Regions from separate parts of the Agarivorans sp. DSG3-1 genome, predicted to be linked through region 1. Evidence: predicted binding sites of a transcription regulator. Region 1 holds the regulator's gene; the other holds the start of a gene.
The links. The regulator NrdR, encoded in region 1, represses ribonucleotide reductase genes. The targets are predictions, from matches to a motif close to AAACACNANATNTNGTGTTT.
Positions count from the first base shown of each region.

Region 2: nrdD (anaerobic ribonucleoside-triphosphate reductase) is a predicted target of NrdR. The motif match lies at 1,303-1,322, and genes of this name have one in related genera.

Region 1 is NZ_CP177241.1:4,581,487-4,584,582, forward strand. It holds gene ribBA (bifunctional 3,4-dihydroxy-2-butanone-4-phosphate synthase/GTP cyclohydrolase II) at 1-7, opposite strand, end outside; gene ACLD71_RS21305 (riboflavin synthase) at 74-730, opposite strand; gene ribD (bifunctional diaminohydroxyphosphoribosylaminopyrimidine deaminase/5-amino-6-(5-phosphoribosylamino)uracil reductase RibD) at 733-1,863, opposite strand; gene nrdR (transcriptional regulator NrdR) at 1,864-2,313, opposite strand; gene ACLD71_RS21320 (DJ-1/PfpI family protein) at 2,668-3,096, shown strand, end outside.
Region 2 is NZ_CP177241.1:3,578,819-3,581,914, forward strand. It holds gene nrdD (anaerobic ribonucleoside-triphosphate reductase) at 1-1,165, opposite strand, end outside; gene rsxA (electron transport complex subunit RsxA) at 1,512-2,090, shown strand; gene rsxB (electron transport complex subunit RsxB) at 2,100-2,660, shown strand; gene rsxC (electron transport complex subunit RsxC) at 2,661-3,096, shown strand, end outside.

The DNA of each region.
Region 1 (3,096 bases):
GTGACATAGCAAAACCTTTCTTACCTAAGGGGTGTTATTTATAGTTATTAGTGCATTTCATTATTGCTACTGGCTACTTTAAAAAGCCATGTTGCGCCAAAAATGCAGTATTGATGTTTGATTCGTTTTTACTCTCTTCAGCATAGCCGATTAGGCGCTCAACATAACGGGCAATCACATCAACCTCTAGGTTAATTTTTTGCCCTGGCGCCCATTGCGAGATAGTCGTTTGCTCTGCGGTGTGGGGGATAATGGTTAAACGCAGCTGCTGTTGTTGAACTTCATTTACCGTAAGACTAATCCCATCTACGGTTATTGAGCCTTTATGAGCAATATAGCGAGCCAGCTCGTTAGGAACTTTTAACCAAATGTTTACTGCCCTAGCACTAGGGCTAATAGTCACCACTTCCGCTAAGCCATCTACGTGGCCGCTAACGATATGGCCGCCAAAACGATTTGTGGCGAGCATGGCTTTTTCTAGGTTCACCTTATCGCCCTGCTTACATTTAGCCAAAGAGGTTAAACTAAGAGTTTCGGTGGAAACATCGGCGCAAAAGTAATCACTACCAAATTCAACGACTGTTAAGCAAATACCATTTACGGCGATACTGTCGCCCAGATGCACATCAGCCATGTCTAAACTGGAACAGGCGATATGTAAACGCACGTCTCCGCTGCGCTTTTCAATGCTCTTGATAATGCCAAGGGCTTCGATAATTCCAGTAAACATTATTATGCACCCTTTGCTTGTGGGATCCAGATAGTTTTAATGTCGGGGCCTACGCGGCGGGTTTCAAGGCATTGCCAAGAATTTAACTGATTCATCTCAGTAAAACCCTCTAGGCCTATTAAGCTTTGCGCATCGGCGCCCATCAACTTACCTGCTTGATAACAAATTAGCTCATCGACCAGCTTTGCTTTAATCAGTGCGGCCGCAAAATTTGCTCCTGCTTCCACCCACACATCGTTGATTTCAGCTTCCGCTAGCTGTTGCATCAACTCACTCAAGCTCTGGTCTGAATCACTTATGATAAATTGCTTATCAGCGGCTACTTGCGGCTGAAGTTGGGTTCCCGCTAGCCACAGTGACTTGGGATGTTTGAATATGTTTAAAGATTGAGAAGCCGCAGATAAACGTTGCTGACGATCCACCACTATACGCAATGGCTGGCGTAAGCTCTGTTGCTCTAGTTGGTGGGTTAAACTACCTAACTCATTATGGCGAACATTTAAACTCGCGTTATCTCTAAGCACAGTGGTAGCGGTAGACAAAATAGCATGGCTGCGAGCGCGTTCACGTTGAACATCACTCCGTGAATAAGAAGAAGTAATCCACTTACTTTCGCCATTCGATAAAGCGGTTTTGGCATCTATCGAGCCAGCCAGCTTTAAACGTACAAATGGGCGCTTACGTTCCACTCGGCATAAAAAGCCAGGGTTTAGCGCCCTCGCCGCTGATTCCATTAAGCCAGTGCGAACTTTAATGCCCGCCTGTTCTAACATACCAATGCCTCGACCAGCGACTTGCGGATTAGGGTCAACCATCGCAATAATCACTTCGGCGACTTGCTCTTCTATCAACATGCTTGCGCAAGCGGGTGTTCGGCCTACGTGGCTGCAAGGCTCTAGGGTGACATAGGCAAGTGCACCCACTACGCTATGACCAGTTTCTTTAGCCTTTATTACCGCGTTAACTTCGGCATGCCCTTCACCAGCCTTTTGATGATAACCTTCACCAATAATCTGGCCATTTTTCACCAGTACACAACCGACATTTGGATTAGGCGCGGTAGTGTAAGTTCCTAACTCAGCAAGGCGTAGCGCTTTTGCCATATATTGGCAATCTTGAGGGCTAAAACTCACTTATTTTTCCAATTTTGCAATTTCGTCACTAAACTCTTTAATGTCTTCAAAGGAGTGGTATACCGAAGCAAAGCGCACATAAGCCACTTTATCGAGGCTAATTAGCTGCTCCATCACAATCTTACCAATGAACTTGGTTTCAACTTCACGTTCGCCGGTGGCGCGAAGTTGAGACTTAATTTTATTTACTGACTGCTCAACTTGGTCAACACTCACCGGACGCTTCTCTAACGCTCGCATCATGCCTGCTCGCATTTTCTCTTCGTTAAAAGGTTCTCTTATCCCATTGCCTTTAATGACTCGAGGCATGACCAATTCTGCTAACTCAAATGAAGTAAAGCGCTCATGGCACTCTGAACACTCACGGCGTCTTCTCACCTGATGGCCATCAGCCACTAGACGTGAGTCAATAACCTTAGTTTCATGGGCGGAGCAAAATGGACAGTGCATGGGTGTTCCTTTAGTCAGATATGTAACGATTTTATCTGCTTAACAGGCCAAGGTACAGATCAGTAAAAACTTAAGCGCTGAAAACTTAAGGATTAATGGACGAGAGCTTTACAGCAAGTAACATTTCATTAGCACTGTCTTTTTAATAAGTGAAAAGCGAAGACCAACGCTCAGTTTGCTTTAAATATCTAAAAATTATAATCCCAAATAGCCATATATAAACTGTTGAATGAAATAGACTTTTATTAGTTCCGTTGATCCCCAAGTGTAATGTAGTAACCAATTACTACCCCTTACACTCTGCTAGCCCTTATCCTGCCATTGAAATGTAAACAAATTGTTAAGGTTAGAGTGATGGCTAAAGTACTTATTATTGCGGGCGATTTTGTTGAAGATTATGAATTGATGGTGCCGTTTCAAGCGCTACAAATGGTAGGGCATAATGTTGTTGCCGTTTGCCCAGAAAAGCAATCAGGTGAGCAGATAAAAACCGCGATTCACGATTTTGAAGGTGACCAAACTTACAGCGAAAAGCCAGGGCACAATTTTACTCTTAACGGCAGCTTTGATGAAATAGTTGCCGATGATTTTGACGCACTATTGTTGCCTGGCGGCCGTGCGCCTGAATACCTGCGCTTAAACCCTCAAGTGCTAGAGATCATCAAAATCTTTGCCAATAAGCAGCAACCCATAGCGGCGGTATGCCATGGTGCCCAGTTGTTAACGGCGGCAGGTATTGCCTCTGGCAGACACATTTCTGCCTACCCTGCTTGTGCGCCAGAA
Region 2 (3,096 bases), 1.0 Mb from region 1:
CTAAAAAGCTACGACAACCCATTGGGGTTTTAAATGAACCAGTGACCTCTACTACTTTTTCATAGTTAAGAATATCTGGGTACATGCGTTTCGACGCACACTCTAAAGCTAACTGCTTAATGTCGTAACTTGGGTCAGACTTCTTATGATTTAGGCCATCTTTAATTGCAAACACTAGTTTAGGGAACACTGCTGTTTTGGCATTTTTGCCCAAACCTGCAATGCGGTTCTCTAAAATTGAACGCTGAATAAGACGAGAGGCCCAGCAAGAACCTAAACCAAATCCAAAAGTAACAAACGGAGTTTGACCATTTGCGGTATGCAAGGTGTTTACTTCGTACTCAAGTGACTGAAAAGCGTCGTGACACTCTTTCTCAGTTTGTGCTTTAGCGTAAGCTTCGGCGTCTGCTATTTGCCACTGTTGAGCGGTAGCTAAATGTTTCTCATGGCTTTTAAGCACATAGGGCGATAAAATTTCATCGATCCGGTTAATCGTGGTTCCGCCGTAAATATGGCTAGCCACTTGGGCAATAATTTGTGCCGTAACTGCAGTCGCCGTAGAAATCGACTTAGGCGTTTCTATCTCGGCATTACCCATTTTAAAACCACCGGTTAACATCCCTTCAAGGTCAATCAACATACAGTTAAACATTGGGAAGAACGGTGCGTAATCTAAATCGTGAAAATGGATTTCGCCAGCTTCATGGGCTTTAACAACATCACGTGGAAGTAAATGCGTTTTTGCGTAATGCTTAGCAACAATACCTGCTAACAAGTCACGCTGAGTAGGAATAACTTTACTGTCTTTATTGGCGTTTTCGTTTAACAGTGCCGCATTGCTTTGCTCAACCAGACCTCTGATTTCGCTATTTAGCACGCTACGCTTATCGCGAGCAACGTCTCTATCATGGCGATATTCAATATAAGCACGAGCCAGTGTTTTGTTGTCGCTTTCCATCAAGAAGTTTTCTACCGACGATTGGATATCGTTAATATCAACTTCTGATTGATTCAAAAACTGCTCAGTGACCTGCTGAGTAATTTGTAGTGCTACGAGGTTATCCTTTACACCTAAAGCTTCAGCAGCTTTCAGTACGGCATCTACAATTCGCTTCGCGTCGTAAGGTACACGGCTTCCGTCTCGTTTTATCACGACTGTTTTCACGATTTACGCTCCAATTTAACTCACTCATTCTATAAAATTGTTTGGAAGCCACGTTGTTAAAGGCTTTGCAGAGAGTTCTGCATACAAAAAGCGTTAAACAGGATGGTTTTCCATATCTAGTGGTGAAGGATTTTAGTACCCACTAGATATAGTAGTCGAGTAATTTTATTCATAAAGCAAATACCAATGATCAAGATCAATTGAAGCTAAGAAAGACAATTTGTTTGCACAAAAATGACCCACTAATCACAGCAATATTTTGTGCCCTTTCCCACAGTGAACTCGCGGTTGTTATACGGCACGCAAACAAGGATAATAGCGGCTCGTTTCGCTGCATCTTACTTAAATGACTGAATATTTGTTGTTATTGATTAGCACCGTGCTGGTTAATAATTTTGTACTCGTTAAATTTTTGGGCTTATGCCCATTTATGGGTGTATCCAGTAAAGTGGAAACTGCAATAGGCATGGCCTTAGCAACCACTTTTGTACTCACCTTGGCCTCTATGTGTTCTTATTTAGTGGAGCAATATATTCTTGCACCACTAGATATAGTGTATTTGCGCACCATGAGTTTTATTTTGGTAATTGCTGTTGTAGTGCAATTTACCGAGATGTTCGTTCAAAAAGCCAGTCCCGCTCTGCACCGCGTATTGGGTATCTACTTACCATTGATTACGTCTAACTGCGCAGTATTAGGGGTAGCACTGTTAAATATTAACGAACAACACGATTTGTTTGAGTCAATTATTTACGGGTTTGGCGCTGCTGCAGGTTTCTCATTAGTTCTCATATTGTTTTCAGCGATGCGAGAGCGCTTAGTGGTTGCCGATATTCCGGTGCCATTTAAAGGTGCTGCAATCGCCATGATCACCGCAGGCTTAATGTCGTTAGCTTTTGTTGGATTCACCGGATTAATTAAGTAGTAAATCAGAATGTTAGAAGCACTCATCGCCATTACATTATTAGCTCTCGTGTTTGGAGCAATACTGGGTTATGCCGCAATAAAATATAAAGTGGAAGGCAACCCAATTGCCGACCAAGTAGAAGCCTTGCTCCCGCAAACTCAGTGTGGACAATGCGGCCATCCAGGCTGTCGCCCCTATGCAGAAGCCATTGCCAACGGTGAAGCAATCAATAAGTGCCCGCCGGGAGGCGATGAAACCGTAGTAAAGATTGCCGATTTGCTTGGTGTTGAAGCGATCCCTTTAGATGAAGCCGCCGTTAAAGAAGATGACCGCAAAAAAGTCGCCTTTATCGTAGAAGATGCTTGTATTGGTTGTACAAAGTGCATTCAAGCTTGCCCAGTTGACGCAATTATGGGCGCGAATAAACACATGCATACCGTTATTAGCAAAGAGTGCACTGGTTGCGAACTTTGTGTAGCACCCTGCCCAACCGATTGTATTGAAATGCGCCCTGTACCCACTACCACCAAAAACTGGGATTGGAAATTGAATCAAATTGACATAGCAATCATCGAGGAAAACAAGTAGATGGTTGCTTGGCTAGAAAAAATTAAACAAGGTTTCACCTGGAACTATAAAGGTGGCGTGCATCCCAGCACCAATAAACAAAATATTAACTGCGATAAGCCGGAAACTATCGATAACCCCGCGGTTATTAGTATCCCTGTTCAACAGCATATCGGCAGTGCTGGAAAATTATTAGTTAAGGTGGGTGATAAGGTACTGCGAGCTCAAGCGCTAACAGAGTCACAATTTTTCCAAGCGCCACCGGTGCACGCCTCCTGTTCTGGTGAAGTGATTGCCATAGAACCGCGCATTACTGCACATGCCTCGGCAATACCTGAGTTAAGCGTGGTCATTAAGGTAGACAAAAACCAACAAGATGCAGTGTTACCCGCCGCCTTAGAAGGTGAGCAATTAACCGCTGAGAATATCTGCCAGCGAGTGCATCAAAGCGGTATAT